4 regions of the Desulfosporosinus acidiphilus SJ4 genome follow, and region 4 is predicted to be linked to each of the others. Evidence: riboswitches for the same ligand, from Rfam matches in the RefSeq annotation. Region 4 holds a riboswitch; each other region holds the start of a gene.
The links. A riboswitch is a leader RNA that binds a small molecule or an ion and turns the genes downstream of it on or off. The one in region 4 is predicted to bind cobalamin.

Region 1 (5,336 bases), 2.1 Mb from region 4:
TTTGAGATTGATGAACTACTCATCACTGTTGAGAAGGCCTTAGAAGTAGAAAGTCTGCGTGAGCAGGTGGACTACCTGAAGGGGGAGGTTCAGCCTAATCGCTGGCAATTGGTTGGAAACAGTGACAAAATGCAAACTTTAAAACTTCTTGTGGAGCGGGTTGCGCCAACACCGGCAACGGTTCTTATTCAAGGGGAGTCCGGTACAGGTAAAGAATTAGTTGCCCACGCTATTCATACCTTAAGCTCGCGGGCTAATGGCCCTTTTATCCGAGTCAATTGTGCGGCTTTGACTGAGACTTTATTAGAAAGTGAATTATTTGGACACGAGAAAGGTGCTTTTACCGGAGCCCATACACGCAGAATCGGACGTTTTGAATTAGCAGATGGCGGAACGCTTTTTCTCGATGAGATCGGTGAGCTGTCTTTTAATGTTCAAGCAAAGCTGTTGCGAGTACTTCAGGAACGGACATTTGAACGGGTCGGGGGTGAAAAAACCATTCAAGTTGATGTGAGGATCATTGCCGCCACGAATCGGGACTTGTTAAGAGAGGCTCAAGAAGGACGGTTTCGCGAAGATTTATATTATCGATTGAACGTCTTTCCAATATTCGTTCCTCCTCTGAGAGAACGCCGGGAGGATATCTCCGTCCTTGTTGAACATTTCTTAGACAAACTCAGTGCCTATGGGAAAAACAAGACTCTCGGACCGGGAGTTCTTGCTCAGCTCATGGCTTATACCTGGCCGGGAAATGCACGAGAACTCGAAAATGTCATTGAACGAATGGTTATTATTTCTCCTGGAGCTGCAATCGGTCTTGATGGGGTGCCAACCTTAAATACATCTAATCAATCAGAGAAGACCTTGGATCCCTTTATTCTTCCGCCGGAGGGTATATCCCTTGAAGAGATTGAAAAGTCCTTTATACGTCAAGCAATGGAACAAACGGATGGTAATCAAAGCCAGGCGGCCAAAAAGCTGGGACTTTCCCGTTACGCCTTTTTGTACCGTATGGAAAAATACGGGATAAGCCCACATTAGGACAGCTGATACCTGAGAGGAGTGCTTTTATTGCCAAGCTATAAACTCGATCTCAAAAATCGTCATCGAGTCTATTTTGATTTGCTGATCATTAGCATCGTAATTGTCATTTTAACGGTCATTCATTATACAACTTACCATTACACCATGAATTATCACATCATGTTACAATTTGCCTACTATCTCCCTGTGATTTATGCGGCTATGCGCTTTGGTTTAGCAGGAGGGATTTTATCAGGGTTATTGATAACCGTTCTGATTCTTCCGTTTATGACTTTTTTTCAAACCATGACAATGACTTCATCAGCTATGCTAACTCAATGGGTGGAAATTGGCCTAACTAATGGAATTGGTTGGTTAACTGGTTTTCTAATTGAACAGGAACGGAAAGCGACACGTAAGCATCAACTTGCACTTCAAATTCAGAAGGAGTTAGTAGAAAAGTTAAAACATGAAAGCCTAGAACGTGAACGCTTGCAAAGCGAGATCCGGCAAACTGAACGGTTAATCGCGCTTGGGCACCTGAGTGCCGGACTGGCTCATGAAATACGCAACCCACTGGGGATCATGAAAGTAAGTATTCAGCTCTTGGCTCAGGATAAGAGAGAAGATAGAGAGGTTTTAGAATATTGTCGTGTGCTTCAAGAAGAGTGTGAACGCTTAAATCGGTTAGTTAGTGAGTTCTTAAGTTTTGCCCGTCCTAAAGAATTGGTGCGTGGAAGGGTTAAGTTAGGAAAACTCTTGGCGGAGGGAGTTTCGTTAATTCAGCCTGCTCTGCGGCAGCACCAGATTGAATTATCTCAAACAGGAGGACAAGTTGATGATTACGAGGTTGAAGCAGACTCTGACCAGATTAAACAAGTCATTTTAAATATCTTACTTAATGCCATAGATGCCCAAGGAGAAGGCGGAAGGATTCTTCTGGAGGGTATTCAACCAAAAGACTTTGTAGGATTTGCCGTTAGCGATGAAGGGCAAGGAATTTCGCCCGATGTCTTGCCTTACATATATGACCCATTTTTTACAACAAAGGAGAAAGGAACCGGATTAGGCTTGTCGGTGGTACATCGTATCCTAGATCAACACGGCGGGAAGATATCCGTTTCAAATCGAAATGGGCGGGGAACAAGAGTTGAAATTTTGTTGCCTCGATGTGAGGAAGGACCCTGATTGAAATGTTCAGGGCGTCCCATAGCAAATCGTTCTGAAGTTTAAGGCCTCTTTAAATCTTGCATGTGTGAAAATATCACAATAAGTCGAAATAGCTCGACAACCTATTTTTCGTATGCTAAAATATGAGTAATTAAATATCGAGGGATAAGTAATCTTTTCCTGAGGGAAAGGATTGAAAAGGGAAGTCAGTTGAAGACTGACGCGGTGCCCGCCACTGTGAAGGGGAGTTAACTTACTTAATGTCACTAGGATAAAACTTGGGAAGACGTGAGTTGACAATGATCTTGAGCCAGGAGACCTGCTTATTCCGAAGTTTAAACTACCTACGGGATGTTAGGGAGGTGTATATCGGTGTCTTTAGTTGTTGATACTGGTTAGAACTCTTACGAACCCTTTCAGATAGTGAAAGGGTTTTTGTTATTTTATTTAAATTTTTATGGGGGTTTTAATAATGAGTAATATTTCCACCCAGAGGCATTTCGACGCGATTAAGTATGGATCAGCAATCTTAGCGATACTTATTACAGGGGTGTTGCTTCTCTCCACGGGTGTTTTTAAATATCCTCAACTTCTAGGCTTGGCCGTAATCTCCTATACCTTTGGACTAAGTCATGCTTTTGATGTAGATCATATCGCAGCGATTGATAATATGACCCGCACGTTGGTTCAAAGAAAGAGCAAAACAAAAGGTGTAGGCTTCTTCTTTTCCTGTGGACATTCAACTGTAGTTATTGTTATGGGCACATTAACTATTTTTGCCGTTAAGTGGGCGCAAAAAGCACTTCCGCAATTTCAAGCTGTCGGCGGGGTTGTGGCCACTTTAGTTTCTGGTTCTTTGCTGCTTATCCTAGCTCTTGTAAATTTGATGATATTAAAGGATATTGTAAAAACTTTTAATAGTATGGCGAGAGGTAAGTACATTTCAGAAAGTGTAGAACGGCCCGATAAAGGATTTATTAATCGTTCAATAAATCGGTTATTTAACCTTGTTAGTAAGAACTGGCAAATTTACCTAATAGGGCTTTTGTTTGGACTTGGATTTGATACGGCAACACAAATCGCGGTCCTGGCAACATCAGCCTCTGCCTCGGCGAGTGGTGTACCTTGGTTCGCTGTTTTATCTTTCCCTATTCTATTTACTGCTGGTATGAGTATGATGGATACCATGGACGGTTTCTTTATGTCGACCGCATATCAATGGGTACTTACTTCACCTTTGAGAAAAGTTTATTATAACCTAACTATCACGGGCCTTTCAATCTTGGCTGCAGGAGTTATCGGTATTATCGAAGTCGGCCGGGTGTTTGCCCAAGAAAGCGGGCTTAACAGTGGGTTTTGGCTCTGGCTACAAAACTTGGATTTTAACAAGATGGGTTTTATGCTTGCAGGAATGTTCATATTGGTTTGGTCTGTGTCATTGATCGGCTGGAAAGTGTTCCGACTTGGTGAAAAAGAAAGTAGTTTTGTATAAGATATTTTGTTTTCCCATTGTGTAATGTTTTTTCTATGAACCCCTAAAAATGCTTATTGATGATGACTGGTTAGACTAGGATAACCCAAGTTTTATGAAATTGAAGGAACAGTATGCAAATTGTGAAATAGATTCTTGGGACATTCAAAAGAGAAATCAATTCAAAGAGAAAAAACAATACTGCTTTAACGATTCTGAAAGAGAGATATGCCAAAGGCGAAATTTCTTCAGAAGAGTTTCAACAGATTTACAAGAATATTTTATAAGGGGAATCGTTCGAAAGCTGCAGTAACTAAATTATTGAGATCGTCGTTCACACAGAACCATATGATTCGGCAACCAGCATTGGCAACTGTTTCCAAAATATTGTCATAGTGTACTTTTTGGGGATCATAACTAATTACAGTTTGTTGGTTATGCACATGACAATCAGTAATTCCTTTCTTCGATAGCAGAATGTTTTGAATCTCTATTTCATTACAATAGCTAGTAACCAAAACAATTTCAGAGCTGATCATCCTAAAACCCCCATCAATATCATAAGATTCTCGGGAATAGAAACAAGGAATAGGAATAGTGACGCACTTTTAAATGTTGACGTTAGAAAATGATGCACGACAAAATTGCTCCAGTAATAATAATCCATAAAGTATCAATTTTCGTAAACCGCTGTACACCAAAGGCTCCTAGAGCAAGCCCTATCGTTGGTAAATCAACTAAGGAACTGCCGGTTAATTTAATGATGACAGCCCAAAGCGTTCCAATGAATGCAGCGACAATTCCGCCGATCGCCATTTTGAATAGTTCTATCTTACCCGCGCGGTTATAGAGATCGGAAATAATATTAACAACGGCAAAGGACGGAAAATACATATTCGCCATAGCTAGGGCAGCTCCGAAGACGCCAGCCACTTTATAGCCAATAAAGGCGGAAATCACGGTAACCGGACCCGGCGTCAATAAGCTCAAAGCCAAGGCCACCCCAAATTCCTTGTCAGTGACAAAGTGAAATTGATTAACCATAGTATTCTGAATGAACGGCAGCATAGCGTAGCCACTTCCAAAGGTTAGGCCGCCGATCCCAAATAACGTATTGCCAAGACTCCGAAAGGTCGGGTTACTAAAGTTAATCAAAAAGTTAATGACTATTAATACCCCAAGCATTATTAGCATAGTTACATACTTTTTCTTACTAAACTTAAATTTTAGGGCGGAAGTTTCTTTTTGAGAGGACTTCTTAGTAACCCAGAACTTTTTATCCATAACCGATTTCCAACCATAAACCTTGTACGACAAGAAAGTAAAAGCCAGGCTAACAATTCCGGCGACGATAAGAAGAACCATGATATTGACCTTCAAAAAATACACCATAAAAAAACCTGCAGCTGCTAGGATCGTTAACTGAAGAGTGTTTACTCCTTTTTTCCATAAATCGATGATGGTGTTAAAGACAAGCCCCACAACGAGTGCGCCGACGCCTTTAAATAAGGAGGATACGACAGGTAAATTATTATAATTGAGGTAGAGGTGGGCAAGAACGACCATCGCCAGAAAACATGGAATAACAAAAAAGATACTAGCCACTAATGCGCCGGGAAAACCCCTTACAAAGTATCCAATGTAGGTATTGAGGTTAACCGTAGGTGCTCCA
Region 2 (5,336 bases), 940 kb from region 4:
AAAAAAGCGGATATCCAACAACTTGAGGCTGCTTTACAAGAGCTTACGAATGGAATTGAAAAACTCGATCAAGAGTCTATCTCAGGCATGCAAAAACGACTGGATGCTAAGATAAAGCCTCTTAGGAGTTTAGGTGTCTTGGAGGATATTTCCCAACAACTTGCAGGAATCCAACGCACTTCTCAACCGGAAATCAAGGGAAAAGCAGTACTTCTTATGGCCGGAGATCATGGAGTTGTAGCTGAAGGAGTCAGTGCTGCCCCTCAAGAAATTACTGCACAAATGTTCTATTCTTACTTAAATGGCGAGGCAGGTATCAATGTCCTTGCTCGAAATAGCGGAGCTAAAGTTATCTGTACCGACATAGGCATTGCCTTACCCTTAGATCCCCCTGAACTTATGGCCAACCGTGTCAAAAACGGAACAGGAAATATAGCCCATGGCCCGGCAATGACAAAGCAAGAGGCTCTTCTCGCTCTTCTCACCGGTGCAAAAGTTGCTGCAGAGGCAATTGACTCTGGAATCAATTTATTGGCAACAGGTGAAGTTGGTATCGGCAATACAACTCCCAGCGCTGCTTTAATTTCAGCTTTTACAGGCCATACGGTTGAGGAAGTTACAGGGCGCGGCACTGGATTAAAGGATGACGCCTTAAAGCATAAACAAGATGTAATCAAGCTGGCGATTCGGGTAAATGAGCCTGACCTTGCTGACCCTCTCGATACCCTTGCCAAAATCGGTGGATTGGAAATTGCTGCACTGGCAGGTGCAATCCTGGAAGCGGCCTACCAGCATGTACCCATTATTCTCGACGGTATTATCTCAACTGCTGCCGCACTTACAGCAGCTCAGATTGCTCCTCTCTCAGCTCTCTATATGATTTCTTCCCACAATTCAGAAGAACAAGGTCACCGGATAGCCCTCAAGCAACTTGGCCTCAAACCGAGGCTTGATTTTAACATGAGATTAGGTGAAGGTACAGGAGCTGCTCTCATGTTTCCGATGGTTGAAGCTGCTCTCAAGATCGCCGATGAAATGGCCACCTTCGAATCAGCAGGTGTAAGTACAGGAGACTTTTAATCATAAACCACAGAAATGCCGACTACGCACAGTTAAATACGATTTTATAGGTGCCCCAATACAGGGAGAATAGGGAAACCGATGAAAATTCGGTACGGACCCACCACTGTAATTAGACGATGAAAATGTACATATGCCACTGGGAGACTGGGAAGGCGTACCTTGGAGTCTATAAGTCAGAAGACCTGCCTATAGAATTATGCAAAGAGGACAATGGTAAAGTTCTAGCTTATTAAGCTGGAACTTTTTTGTACTATCAGATCTTAGTTCAAAATTACAGGAGATTGCCATGAATGTCATAGCAAAAATTAAAATTGATAAACTCAAGTTTCCGAATAATGAGAGTCTGGTCCTTAAAAACATTAATTTGGAAATTAATCAAGGAGATTTCATTGTCATTACCGGGGGGGTGGCCTCGGGAAAATCAGCATTATTGCACGTCATGACGGGTGCGATTCCTCATTACCATAACGCGGAATTATCCGGAACGGTAACAATTATGGGACAAGACATTAAAGAAATGCCTCTCAATAGAATGTCGGATTATATGGGATTCATGATGCAGGAACCCAATAATCAGATTATTAGTTTGAATGTCTACGAGAACGTTGCCTTCGGACTCGAAAATCAAGAACTTCCTTGTGACCAAATTGATCAGGTTGTTAAAAACACGCTGGAGTTTGTGGGTTTGGGGGGTTACGAAAAGAGACAAACTTCGTCTCTTTCAGGTGGTCAGGCCCAACGCATTGTTTTAGCAGGGGTATTAGCACTCAAAGTTCCGATTTTAATTCTTGATCAACCGACTGCTGAACTGGACCCACAAGGCCGTCAGGAGATCTATAAGCGGCTTGGAGAGTTAAATCAAACCCAAAATCTTACGATAGTCTTAGTTATGGACCGAATTGAAGAAGTGCTTAACTACGCTAACAGAGTTTTGATTCTTAAAGACGGTGAAATTATAAAGGAATACTCGCCCAGGGAATATTACTGGGACCAAATCAAGTACCGAAAAAAAATGCTCAGAACTGGCAGGCATTTCTTTCTTAACAGTAATAAACCCAAGGAGAGCATAGCTAAAATCAGTGATGTTTCCTATCAATATAATAATCAACTACCGGGTTGTGAAGATATTAATTTAGAAGTTTTTAAAGGTGATTTTGTGTCAGTTGTCGGTTTGAATGGTTCAGGAAAATCAACCTTGGCGAAATTACTGATTGGTTTGCTGAAGCCTGCCAAGGGTGAAATTCACTTGTTTGATCAGAAAATCGCTAAGAGGAACCTGAGAAAGATTTTGGCTCGTGTCGGATTTTTATTTCAAAACCCAGACCATCAGATCTTTGCAAGCACATTGGAGGAAGAGGTGGGTTTTTCCTTAAAGTTAAGAGGTGAACGAAATGACTTTCTCAATCAGAAAATTGATGAATGTTTGCAATTCGTAGGACTGGCGGAATACAAGGAAATGCATCCCCAGCGTCTAAGCCGTGGTCAGCGTCAACTTTTGGCATTAGCATCGATACTTGCCGGAGAGCCGGAGTTCATTATTGCTGATGAACCTACCTCCGGACTGGATGAGAACCAAGGTTACATGATTATGGAGAAACTCTACGACTTATCGAACAACGGCAAAACCATTCTGTTGATTACCCATGATCTGGCCATGGCCAAAGACTATTCAAACCGCTTAGTTGCCCTATATAAGCATCGCATCAGGCTGGATATTGAGACAAAAGACATAGAGCGACATCGTGAGGAACTGAAGGCGATTGGTCTGGATTTCCCAAACAGTGTTACTTTCAAGGAGGGTTATGATGACACGGGCACTTCCGAAGTTTGATCCCCGCACTAAGCTTGTCTGGTATATTTTGATGATTTACTTTGCACTGCTCAGTCAAACTGCTGCTCAATTAGGAATTACGTTACTGGTGTGTATTACGTCCTCGTTAATTCTAAGTGGTTCATTTAAACACTCTAAGGCTATGGTAATCATCCTTTTGCTTTTGGGACTTCAGATCTTGATTATTCAGTTACTGTTTTGCCGGGAGGGTACTTTGATCTATCAATGGGGCATCTTGAAAATCTACAGTGATGCTCTGCCGCTGGCGATTACCGGCATACTGAAAGCGACCCTGATTTTCTATACCAGTCTGCAGTTCTTTACCTCCGCCTCAGCTCAAGACTTTACCCTGATGCTTGTGAAATTTAAAATTCCCTATCGTTTTGCCATGCTGGTGGGACTGGGCGCCCGTTTTTTACCCCTTATGAAAGAAGAATATCAGTCGATCATCGACAGCCAGCGAACCCGGGGCCTTAAAATGGATAGCGTTTGGGATGACCTGAAAGCAATTATTCCAACCTTCCTGCCTTTTTTATATCGTGCCGTTCGTCGTTCAACGGAAATAGCCTTAGCTATGGAGTTAAGAGGTTACGGGCGGAGCAAAAAGCGAACGTTTTCATCCGATATAGCTTTGAAGTCTCACGATGTTGTCTTAATTGCCTCGATGTTCTTGGTAATAAGCCTCAGCATAACAACAAGGCTGTTGCCATTAATATAAATACCATAATTAATGATTTAGGAGGAAAATAAAGTGAAAGAAAAATTGTTCAGGACTGACACCAAAGCACTTGTAGGAGCTGTCATTATCGGGATTGTATTTGTGATCATGGAGCAGATAACGGGTCGGATCGACGGTATTTTAGATCCCACTCTCTTACTGCTTAATGGTACATGTTGGGCATTTTTTACAGGCCTTATCGTTTTAATGTACAAACAACCGGCGGGTATTATCGCAGGTTTAGTGGAAGCTATTGTAGCCATGGCAACAGCTTATTCCCCTTTAGCCTTTTTCTTCATTTTTGCCAATACTATCGGTTCCATTGTTTACTCTTTGATTGCTCTTAAGTTATCGATGACAAAATTAAGCCATCACCTCCTAGCTATGTTGGGCTGTAATGTTATTGGCAACTTATGTGTTACCATCGGCTTGATTTATGTTATCCATCTTGATTGGAAAATTGCCCTTTTGTCTTCTGCTCTGACAGCTTTAGTCGGAACTATCGTAGCAGGAAGCCTAACGAAGAGTGTTTATGGTTCTTTACAGAAATCAGCACTACTCTAAAAGCAATTTGCAGTAGATCTTCAATGGGAAATAGGCCAAAGCTACTAAAGGAGGCATATTCGTTGGAACAGGATTTGAGAGGGTTCATTGAACGCGTTAAATCTCAGAATCCGTCGGAGGTTATCCGCGTTCAAGAGGAGATAGACCCTAAGTATGAAATAAGTACGTTAATCATGGAACTGGAGAAAGCCCGCCGCTGCCCGTTAACGATTTTTGATAACATAAAAGGTCATGCTATTTCTGTGGTTGCCAATGTCCTGGCTCCTCGTGACCGTCTGGCTTTGGCGCTGGAGGTTGCACCTCATGATCTGGCAGCAGAATATTCCAAACGTATTAATCAGCGTATTGACCCTGTGGAGGTCGATGAAGCACCTTTCCGGGAGAATGTCTTGATTGGTTCCGAGGCAGACCTTTTTAAATTGCCAATTTTAACTCACTTTCCAATTGATGCCGGCCCTTATATCACTGCGGGCCTGGTCATTGCCAAAGATCCGGAAACAGGCGTAGAAACCGCCGGATATCATCGGATGCAGCTAAAAGGGAAGGATAAATTAGGGATAAGTCTTCATTCCCGTCAACGTCTTTGGGAGTATTTCCGTCGTTCGGAAGAACTGGGGAAATCTCTCGAAGCAGCGGTAGTTCTGGGCATTCATCCCAACATATCGATGGGTTCGATGGCCTTAGTCCCTTATCATCTCGGAAAATATGCGGCGATGGGAGGATTATTCGGTGCTCCGTTGGAAGTCGCCCGCTGCAAAACAATCGATCTGATGGTTCCTGCATTCGCTGAGATAGTCATTGAGGGAGAAATTGTCGCTGGAGAGCGGGAATCTGAAGGGCCATTTGCAGAATTTACGAATTATGCTTGTTATCGCAGTACGGAAAATGTTTTCCGGGTAAAGGCAATCCAATACCGAACGAAACCTCTCTTTCAAGACATAACACCGGGAATGAGTTCTGAACATATTACCATTGTTGCGGTCCAAAGAGAAGGGGATGTCTTAAATGCACTGAACAGAACTCTTCCTAATGTCAAGAATGTCCATGCTCCGGTTTCGGCCTGTGGCTTATTTCACTGCTATATTTCCCTGAAAAAGATTGCCGAGGGGCAAGCCCAGCAAGCAATTTTTACGGCCTTTT
Region 3 (5,336 bases), 1.0 Mb from region 4:
ATGTGGCGGCGGTTTCGGCTGGGGGGCCGGTATAGGAATCGTTGTTGTTATTATCTTATTGTTAATCGCTATGGGGATTGTCTTTTAGATTATCTTTCACAAATAGAAACTTTGGAGGGGACGCCGTATGGCGTCTTCGCTGCATTAAAAATTGATGTAGGGGTCTTTAATAGAGGTAAAATTGTAGAATATTAAATTTATTGTTAACGATGTTTTTATGGTTTCCTTATGCTTTAACTGATATTCTTAACACTTTATTTATTCTAGTTTAAGCTATAATAAGGCATTGGTAATCTAAAACTAGTTGTCAAAATTTGTTCTATGTATTACCATAGAGTCGCTATTTCATTGAAAGTTGAGGGAGAGTATGATGTCAGGTATTTATGCGCAAAGTATAAGAGTAAAGAGTAACGTATCAAAGAGTAAAGAAATTTATTTCTAAGTAACATAATCCATAGGATTGAATCTTCAAAAGAAGGGTGTGTTAGTATGGCTTCGGCCAATGGTAAATTAATGTGGTTAAAATTAAGGACATTAATTTTTGGTTACCCTCTCGAAACCCAAAGTGCGGAACACCAAAAAGTGGGTGTCTTTGGAGGAATCCCTATATTTGGTTCGGACGTTATATCGTCACAGGGATATGCTCCTGATGCAATTCTCTACGTACTCATCTTAGCCGGTACAGCGGGGTATAATGCTTCGATGAAGGTTACCATTGCTATTGTACTGTTGTTCATGAGTATCTTAATGCTCTATCGACGTACCATTCAAAAGTACGCTCAAGGCGGAGGATCTTATACTGTTGCTAACGCTTATCTGGGAGAGAAAATGGGATTACTGGCCGGGGCCAGTCTAAGCGTTGATTATATTCTTACTGTGGCCGTTAGTGTTAGTTCATCAGTTGAGAATTTGACTGGAGTTTTTAGCTGGTTTGGGGTAACCTCGCACAAAGTACTTGCAGATTGTCTGATCATATTGTTTATGACTGTGGTCAACTTGCGCGGCCTGAAAGAGTCTGCCCGTTTATTTGCCTTACCGGTCTATACGTATATACTTAGCATTTTCGCACTTGTTGGATATGGCTTATTTAAGGTCTTTGTGTTTGGGGTAACTCCCATGCATACTCAGGCAATTATTGCTGCAAATACCCAAACTTTAACCCTGTTTGTCTTTTTGAAGGCTATGGCGGCGGGTACTACTGCCCTAACAGGCACGGAAGCAGTAAGCAATGGTGTAACGGCTTTTAAAGCGCCATCTCAGAAAAGAGCTATTCATACTTTATTCGTACTTGGATTCATCGTAGCCGCCGGGCTTGTTGGCTTAGTATTCCTAGCAAGTAAATACCATCTTATACCAAGCACTGATAATACAATTATTAATCAATTGGGTTTGTTAATTTTCGGCAAAACGATTATGTACTATATTCTCATGGCAGGGATCGCAATTATTCTTGTTATTGCCGCGAATACACCGTTTGTAGGTTTACCGATTCTTTTAAGTCTGATGGCTCGTGATGGATATGCCCCTCGCTATTTCAAAAATCTTGGTGACAGGCTGGTTTACAGTGCCGGAATTTGGACATTGAGCATTATAAGTCTCATCTTAATTATTGTGTTTCGCGGAGATACCCATAGCATGTTGCCCTTATATGCTATTGGAGTATTTATAAGTTTTTCTTTGACTGGTTTCGGCCTGGCCAAACATTGCCTTGAAACAAAACCTAAAACATTCTATTCGGATTTAATAATATTCTTGTTTGGCGGGATCGTATCGTTTTTAATGTTTATGATATTTTTAATTACAAAATTTACCGAAGGAGCCTGGCTGGTAGCTATTATTATTCCTTTACTGATGCTATTCTTTAACATGGTGTCAAATGTTTATAAGAGAGAAATTAAGCTTATTAAGCCTACTATGGAAGATATCGAAACTTTTAATCAAGAAATCACTAGGGTTAGGAATCGACGTTCTAGCGTTGAGCTTTCCGAATATCGAAGTAAAATAGTAGTCCCCGTTTTTGACTTGAATAGAATCGTCCTTAAGGCCCTGCAATATGGATATGAACTGAGTCCTCAAGTATCGGCCATTCACATTGCATCGGACAAAGAACGGGCGGAAAAACTGCGAAGACATTGGGAGAAAAGCAATATTCAAATCGAGTTAGTTATTGTGGAATCACCCTATAGGGCTACAGTCCAGGATTTATTACACTATGTTGATGAGCTTGAAAAAGATCCTCAATTTTCCACTGTTACCCTTGTGATTCCAGAATTTGTCCCGCCAAAAATATGGCAGAACTTCTTGCATAATCAAACCGGACAATTAATGAAACTACTGCTTCTCCTGCATAAAAATATTCTGGTTACAAGCGTACCATATCATCCGCCCCTCAATGAATAATTGAATATAAGACAGTGGATTCATAAATTAAAGTGGAGCCAGTTAATCATTGGCTCCACTTTAATTTATTGCCGTTATCTCAATTACATCTTGGTAGTTACAGATTTTTTTACACATCGGGCACACAAGGTTCTTAGATTTCTTAGGCTTGTTCCTGAAATTGAACGATACCGTGATTGTTCTTTTTTTGCATGATATTGTTGCCCATTGATTCGATTTACTAAGCTGTCCACAATTTGGACATAAAAAATTCGGTATCTCTAGATTATCCCCCAAAACCATTACCTTCCTTCAAGCGCATTAACCCCCAGTATTCTACTTTTAGACAGCCTACTATCTAGAGTATTCAGCTTGATTATTCCGTGTTACTTATGACATTAAAGTTAATTCATGAAGAAAAATGCCGTCGTTTAAAATTCTTAGAGGTCAACTAGGCAAAGGAATAGGTTTTATGTTACAATATAAAAAACTGAATAATACGGAATAAGTGATGCTTTCTTGAGGGAAAGCATTGAAAAGGGAAGTCAGTTAAAAGCTGACGCGGTGCCCGCCACTGTAAAAGGGAGTTAACTCACATGTGTCACTGGATTTGCTGGGAAGACGTGAGTTAATGTGGATCTTGAGCCAGGAGACCTGCTTCTTCCGCATAAAGCTACCTACGGGAAGTTAGGGAGGTGTATGACTGTGTTCTCGATTTTGCTGAATACTGGTTGAACATAAATCCTTCGGTAGTTGAAGGATTTTTTTATTTTGTTAATAATTTTGAATTCTATACATTGGAGGTTTTGGGATGCATATTGAAGATGGTATTCTCTCTCCCCTGGCCTGGGGTTCATGGTACGCCGTCACTACCGGATTTATTATCCCGGGAATAAAAGAAATTAATAAGAAGGCCAAAGAAAATTTAGCCTATAAGCCCTTTTTAGCTATGACTGGTGTGGCAGTCTTTGTGATTTCGGCAATGCACCTCCCAGTGCCGGTGACAGGTTCTTGTTCCCATCCATGCGGTACGCCTCTGGCGGCAATTATTGTGGGTCCCCTGGCAACCGCAGTAATTTCCGCAATCGTTCTCTTTTTTCAGGCTATTTTTTTGGGTCATGGTGGTATCACGACCATTGGTGCTAACACATTTTCAATGGGAATTGTCGGAGGTATTTCCGGCTACATAACTTGGAAACTTTTGCGTTCTTTACGAAGTCCTCTCTGGCTGGCTGCAGGGGCAGCAGGGTTTGTCGGTGACATATTGACTTACTTAACAAGTTCGTTTGAACTTGCCCTGAGTCTACATGGTAATGTACCGTTGCTTAAACAGTGGATGATCTTTTTTATGGGTTATGGTCCCACTCAATTGCCTTTGGCTATAGCTGAGGCTGTTTTTACAGCAGCAGTTCTTCAAGTGATGGTTAATCGCCGGCCTGATTTGCTGCCTGGGATTAAACTTCTTCCTAAAACAAGCCGGGAGGTGAAACCAAATGGCAGTTACCAGTAAGGGACAGACATCAAACCAAGAAATTAAATGGTTCGATTCCTATACTAAAGTCATGTTGTCCATAATGTTTGTTCTCTTGCTTTTTATTTTTGGAGCCGGCAAATACATGGCAAGCCATAACATGGATGCGGCCGGAACCGATGAGATAGAAAACAATCTTGCCACAAAGGTAACTCAAGGGGAACATCATCCTTTTGCAGAATTGCCTGGAGATGCTCAGATTGGAGCTTTCTCCGTTGCCAATTTTTTTGCGGGCTTAATTGTCGGTCACCATTGGGAAAAGCTATTTGGCAAACCAATTAATGACGAAGAAACCCAAGAGGTGGAATAACTATGGAATTAGCAGTTATAGATAAAATCGCTGCTGCCGATAGCCCTATGCATCGTTGGGATGGCCGCGTCAAAACAATCTTATTCTTAAGTGCTGTCATTGTCTCGACGACTCTTAATCATTGGTATCTGTTGGCCGGTCTTTGGCTTATCGCTTTAGCATCGTTTAGAACTCTGAATCTGCCCTGGCGTCATTTGTTCATCCGTCTCTCTATTCCATTTGGAATCGCTTGGCTCGTGTTTCTCAGTCTGATGTTCACCAATGGCAGACATGATTTATTTGCTGTTACTTTAGGTCCCATCAGACTGACTGCCTATCAGGAAGGGCTGGAACTAGGTTTTCTCGTTGTCTTGCGGATTATGGCCGCAGTGACAATTGGGAGTATTCTCTCCTTTAGTACTCCTATGATTGAGATCTTAGAAACGCTGCGTCTTTGTAAAGTTCCCAATGTGATGATAGATCTCGCGGCAATGATGTATCGCTATGTCTTTATCTTGACAGAAACCAGTCATAACATGAGAAGAGCACAACTAAGCAGGATGGGTGACAGTAGTTCATGGCTGCATCAGGCACGGGATATTGGTAAAGTGGCAGGGTATATTTTAACAAATTCCTTAGATCGCAGTATTCGAATTTATAAAGCAATGCTTTCCAGAGGGTACAACGAAGACAGCACAAGTGCCTCCTTTTTTACTACCCCCATTTCTGCGGCAGATAGGCAGACTGGAGTGTTGGGGGGCTCCTTATTAGCAGCCTTAGTAGTTTTTAACATAATTATTTAGTTAAGAAAGGAAGACACATGGAACTAATCAAGGCTTCGGGTGTGAGTTATACTTACAATGATGGAAACCAAGCACTTAATAACATTAATCTTAAAGTAATGAAGGGGGAAAGAATCGCCATCCTTGGACCGAATGGTGCCGGTAAGTCCACGCTTTTTCAACTTTTTAACGGACTCCTCTTATCCACTTCAGGCACTGTGACCATTAAAGATTTGCCGGTGCAAAAAGAGAATTTCCCGGAAATCCGGCGCACTATCGGTATGGTTTTCCAAGACCCTGATGATCAACTTTTTAATTCTTCGGTTCGTCAAGAAATAGCCTACGGCCTTATGAA
Region 4 (5,336 bases):
GTTTAAGGACAAATCGGACGTGCTTTTTGACTCGAGCAATACGTTGGGGCAACGGGTCGCGGCTTTTATCACTGACAATTTTGAGGTCGAGCGAAAGCCCCTGAAGCTTGCAGTTGGCGGTTTTGCGACGATTTCTGAGTTTTTTGATGGTTCGCGGGAGCGTGTATTGGCACGGAATCAAATTATTCAAAGCAACCCTGATTTGCAGGAACGTGAGCTGTTGAAAAGGCAGGTGCTAATTGAGTCTGTCATAAACGCTTTGTCTGTCAAATATGATATTGAACTGTCAGAGCTTGCCGCACGATTTTCGGTTGAAATATTTCACATCGCATTTAAAAAATGGATCAAAAGTGACGAGAAAAGCTTTGCCGAGCAAGTACTCGATGTTTATGCGCTGTATGAAAAACTAATCACCTCACCTGTTTCGCTTGGCTAACCTTCAAGAGGAAATAGCCGCTTTTGGAGATGGAGTTCGAGTGAGTAGATTACGAGGAAGGGATGAAAGCAACATTTTGAGCTTGTTGCTTGACATATTCTATATTCTCAAGTAATATTAGCTTAATTTAACAAGATTTTACAGGTGCCCAATGTGGGAGAATAGGGAACCGGGTGAAAGTCCCGGACGGACCCGCCACTGTAAAGGGGAGCTATTGTCATTACCACTCTGTAAGGAGGAAGGAGGCAAGGAGGCTATGAACCTAAGTCAGGAGACCTGCCTGTAAAATACTTAGTATCGACTTCGTGTCTAAGTCGATTTAGGTGAGGATGATGGAAAAATCCGCACTCATAATGAGTTGCGGGTTTTTTGTTTTTATTTTAAGTTACTAGTTTCGTGGGAGGAGGGGGCAGATGTTCCCATGGGAATTTCCTGAGGGAGATGTAGCTATAGGTCAGTCGCAGAAGTTCATAATGGGAGCATAACCAATGTATGTCAATTGAAAAAGCGTTTGCACAAAATGGACTTTAGTAAACCCGGATGGCCATGAAGTCTATTTATAACAAGATACACAAGGAGCTAGCAATTCTATAAAAACAAGAGGAAAACCAAGAGAAATTAAATTCATATAGGGAGGATAATGATGAGTTTGTTAACGAAAGCATTGGAAGGAATAATTACACCTGAAATGGATCAGGTGGCAGCCCAGGAGAACGTCTCACCGGAATTTATTAGGCAGGGAGTTGCCGCTGGCAGAATAGTAATCCCTTGTAATTTTCATCATAAGACTATTGTTCCTATAGGGATAGGAAATGGGCTGCGTACAAAGGTCAGTGCCAGTATCGGTCTTTACGGTAATAATGCTGTAATCGACGAAGAAGTTAAAAAGATCAAAACAGCGTTAACAGCAGGCACGGATGCTCTAATGGATTTAAGCGTTAGCGGTGATATCGACACGATGCGTAAAGAGACACTAAATTCTGCTTCCGTTCCAGTTGGTACACTGCCGGTTTATCAGGCAATCGCTGAAGCAGGAGAAAAGTACGGTTCGAGTGTGAAAATGGATGCCGAGGAAATGTTTGAGGTCATTGAACGTCATGCTGCCGATGGTGTTGACTTCTTAGCTTTACACTGTGCAACAACCATGGATGTTGTGGAACGAGCAAAGAAAGAAGGGCGTATTGACCCACTAGTAAGTTATGGAGGTGTTCACCTAATTGGTTGGATGATCGCCAATCAATGTGAAAATCCCCTTTACGAACAATATGATCGGGTATTGGAAATTGCCAGAAAATATAACGTTACCCTAAGCCTGGCAGACGGGATGAGGCCGGGTTGTCTGGCTGATTCTTTGGACGGAGCGCAGGTTCAGGAACTGGTAATCCTGGGAGAACTGGTCAGACGGGCTCGGGAAGGGGGGGTTCAAATCATGATTAAAGGACCTGGACATATGCCCCTTGATCATGTAAAGGCGACGGTTACTTTGCAAAAGAGCCTTTGTAAGGGGGCCCCATATTTTGTTTTCGGGCCTTTGCTTACGGATATTGCTGCCGGTTATGACCATATTAATGCTGCAATCGGGGGTGCCATCAGTGCCTGGGCCGGTGCGGAATTTCTCTGCTATGTAACTCCTGCTGAACATATTGGCGTTCCCAGTATTGATCAGGTACGGGAGGGAGTCATAGCTGCCCGTATCGCTGCACATGCCGGAGACCTGGCCAAAGGGATGAAAGAAGCCCATCAATGGGATTTAGAAATGTCTATGGCTCGGAAAAACCTGAACTGGAAAAGACAACTGGAATTGGCCCTTGATCCGCAGAGAGCAAAAGAGATCAGGAAAACACGAAATAGCGGCGAATCTTCAGCTTGTGCCATGTGTGGAAAGTATTGTGCTATGGAAATTGTCGCAAAGTATCTGAACACAACAAAACATAGCTGTTAAGAAGGGAAAGGTAGATAAGATGACCCAGGTTTTAAAAGCACGTTCAGGAATCATTACTGAGGAAATGGAGGCCGTGGCAGCTGATGAGAATCTTGATGTAGAGTTTATCCGGCAGGGAATCGCAGAAGGGAGAATAGTTATTCCCAGAAACAAAAAACGGAAGGAATTTAAATACTGTGGGATTGGGGAAGGTTTAAGGATTAAGGTTAATGCCTTGATCGGTACCTCGAGCGACCGTGATGACATGGAAATAGAAGCACGCAAGGTTGCGATTGCGGAAGAAGCCGGCTGCGACAGTTTTATGGACTTAAGTACGGGAAAAGATATAGATGGGATGAGGAAGCAGTCCTTGTCCCTAGCTCATGTAGCGGTAGGCAGCACGATGATTTACCAAGCAGGTATCGAAGCGATTGAAAAATACGGCAGTGTTGTCAACATGAGAGAAGAGGATATTTTTGAGGTCGTTGAACGACAAGCGGCTGAAGGTCTGGATTTTATGGCGATTCATTGTGCTCTGAATATGGACGTTATCAAAAGAATGCAGACAGTCGGGCGCGTAACCGACGTGGTCAGCCGGGGCGGAGCTTTTCTTACCGGATGGATGCTGCACAATCAGAAAGAAAATCCGCTGTATGAAAAATTCGATCGTGTGCTGGAGATATTAAAGGCCTATGACGTAACCTTAAGCCTGGGGGATGCCATCCGACCCGGCAGTATCGCCGATTCGTTGGATGGTGCGCAACTTCAAGGAATGATCATTCAGGGAGAACTAACCAGGAGAGCACAGGAGGCCGGTGTACAGGTCATGGTGGAAGGACCGGGACATGTTCCCCTTAATCATGTCGAAGCTACTATGCGCGTGCAGAAAAGACTATGCAACAATGCCCCATATTATATTCTTGGAACTTTGGCTACGGATGTAACTCCAGGTTATGATCATATCAGCGGAGCGATCGGAGGCGCATTGATCGGAGCATGCGGTGCGGATTTTCTATGTTATCTGACTCCTGCCGAACACCTGGGGCTACCAACTGAGGAAGACGTCAGAACCGGAGTAATCACCACCAGAATGGCAGCCCATATTGCTGATATCACCAAAGGCAATAAACAAGCCTGGGCTAGAGATTTGGAAATGGCCAAGGCCCGTGTTGCCCTGAACATTGACGGGCAGATTACGGCGGCCCTTTATCCCGAACAACTGAAAGCTTCCGCAGCAACTACCACAAACGATCACGTTTGTGTGGTATGCGGAACCGGATGTGCCGCCCAGGTCGCTGCCGAATATTTTGGCCAGCCGGACGACAGTATGTCGAATTCATGAGGAACCGACTTTGAAATTGGTATAGTGATTGTTTATATAAAAGTAGACGACCGACGCATGCCGGTCGTTTTTCATTAACTTTATCAGCGGTATATTTTTATTTTTTGGTTTTAGAATAACTCATAATTATGAAGTCCAGGCAATGGGCTTTGCCGGCATTCTATTACTTACTTACTACTCTAGACGAATCTAAATAATCACTCTTGAGCGATTATTTTGGTATTGGCCATAATATTAAATGAGCTTTTTCCTAGAATGTTAGGGTTTAGCTTGTATTAACGGTCAAACGGAAAACAACTTAAAAATTATAGTTGCTAACCTACCTGTCATGCGGCTCTTAGAACAAACATAAGCCTAAAACAACTGCTAAATTTCCTTATTTAATGGAAGGAAAAGGTAATAAATAATATTTATTACCTTAAATAATAGAAAAGTGTCAGTACAAATGTGTCAATGTATAATTAAGTTCATATTGCTATGTCATCTCTAACGTTTATAATAAATGTTAGATAATTTAACTACTAAATATTAAAGAATTAAATTATAAATCAAATTCTAAATTGATTTTTAGAAGTAAATAAATATATTTCTTAATAAGTACTTTAAATATTTGGGTAAGGGGGGGAAACATTATGATTAAGCTTAGTTCGCGACAACTCGATTTGTTCCGAAAGCTTATTAACCGAGAAAATATAAAGGTTAAGGATTTTGCCCAAAAATATAATATAAGTGTCCGAACAGTTTACCGAGAAATTGACAATATCAATAAAGAAATTCAGACTTTTGGAGTTAAAGTCGCAAACGCGGATGGAGGGCTTGTCTTAAATGGAGATTCTGAACAACTTATTCATCTTAAATTGAATATTCCTGGTATTGATTCAGTTATGAAGGTTCAGAACAAGAAAAATCTAATCCTCTTAGATCTCCTACAAGGTAAAGGACCTATTAAAATACAATATTTCGCCAAAAAATTTAATGTATCTAGTGCTACCATCAGTTACTACCTTAAAGATATTAAAGAATGGCTGGAGAGTAAAAATATTATTCTAGTTTCTAAGCCGGGGGTCGGAATATATATAGAATCTGATGAAGGGAATATTCGACATGCTATCATAGATTTGTTATATCAAACTTACAGTGCTGATGAATTAGTTAGCTTTTTACAAGAAGGTTATGAACATCAAGCAAATCCTACAAGCAACAAGCTTAATAATGAGTTAAATGATAGATTATTAAACATGATGGATCATAATACCTTAAAAGTAATTGAAAAGGCTCTAACAAACTTGGCCACTGAAATGAATTACCAGATTGAAGATAGACTCTATATTGAGTTAGCGATTCATTTAGCTTTAGCAATTAAAAGGCTTCTTAACGGAGAAACTATTGATATTCAAAATTCAACTTTAGAAAAATTAAAAGAATCGGGAGATTATATTTACGCTGAAAAAATAGCCCGTTCTATTACGAGTGACCTTCCTATTGAAATCCCAGAAGCCGAAATCGGGTATATTACAATTCACCTTCAAGGGGTAAGAATTGGCACACAGGCCCTTCAGGTCGATGATCAGTTCTTGACTACCATGACTAACAAAATTATTCAAAAGGCTTCAGTGGTATTCGGAATAAATTTTAGA

Region 1: another riboswitch for cobalamin. It lies ahead of DESACI_RS02745 (HoxN/HupN/NixA family nickel/cobalt transporter); the one in region 4 lies ahead of thiC (phosphomethylpyrimidine synthase ThiC).
Region 2: another riboswitch for cobalamin. It lies ahead of DESACI_RS16255 (ABC transporter ATP-binding protein); the one in region 4 lies ahead of thiC (phosphomethylpyrimidine synthase ThiC).
Region 3: another riboswitch for cobalamin. It lies ahead of DESACI_RS07290 (energy-coupling factor ABC transporter permease); the one in region 4 lies ahead of thiC (phosphomethylpyrimidine synthase ThiC).

Annotation. Positions count from the first base shown of each region.
Region 1 is NC_018068.1:559,927-565,262, forward strand. Features, by position in the region: gene DESACI_RS02735 (sigma-54-dependent transcriptional regulator) at 1-1,041, shown strand, start outside; gene DESACI_RS02740 (two-component system sensor histidine kinase NtrB) at 1,072-2,211, shown strand; cobalamin riboswitch at 2,344-2,534, shown strand; gene DESACI_RS02745 (HoxN/HupN/NixA family nickel/cobalt transporter) at 2,666-3,685, shown strand; gene DESACI_RS25710 (SHOCT domain-containing protein) at 3,877-3,951, shown strand; gene DESACI_RS02750 (hypothetical protein) at 3,946-4,203, opposite strand; gene chrA (chromate efflux transporter) at 4,286-5,336, opposite strand, start outside.
Region 2 is NC_018068.1:3,551,541-3,556,876, reverse strand. Features, by position in the region: gene cobT (nicotinate-nucleotide--dimethylbenzimidazole phosphoribosyltransferase) at 1-1,080, shown strand, start outside; cobalamin riboswitch at 1,112-1,287, shown strand; gene DESACI_RS16255 (ABC transporter ATP-binding protein) at 1,370-2,914, shown strand; gene DESACI_RS16250 (energy-coupling factor transporter transmembrane component T family protein) at 2,886-3,632, shown strand; gene DESACI_RS16245 (hypothetical protein) at 3,666-4,196, shown strand; gene DESACI_RS16240 (UbiD family decarboxylase) at 4,259-5,336, shown strand, end outside.
Region 3 is NC_018068.1:1,582,552-1,587,887, forward strand. Features, by position in the region: gene DESACI_RS07285 (APC family permease) at 490-2,400, shown strand; cobalamin riboswitch at 2,869-3,055, shown strand; gene DESACI_RS07290 (energy-coupling factor ABC transporter permease) at 3,191-3,889, shown strand; gene DESACI_RS07295 (hypothetical protein) at 3,873-4,220, shown strand; gene cbiQ (cobalt ECF transporter T component CbiQ) at 4,223-5,002, shown strand; gene DESACI_RS07305 (energy-coupling factor ABC transporter ATP-binding protein) at 5,020-5,336, shown strand, end outside.
Region 4 is NC_018068.1:2,616,289-2,621,624, forward strand. Features, by position in the region: gene DESACI_RS11945 (TetR/AcrR family transcriptional regulator) at 1-436, shown strand, start outside; cobalamin riboswitch at 562-734, shown strand; gene thiC (phosphomethylpyrimidine synthase ThiC) at 1,080-2,378, shown strand; gene bzaB (B12 lower ligand biosynthesis ThiC-like protein BzaB) at 2,398-3,699, shown strand; gene DESACI_RS11960 (BglG family transcription antiterminator) at 4,332-5,336, shown strand, end outside.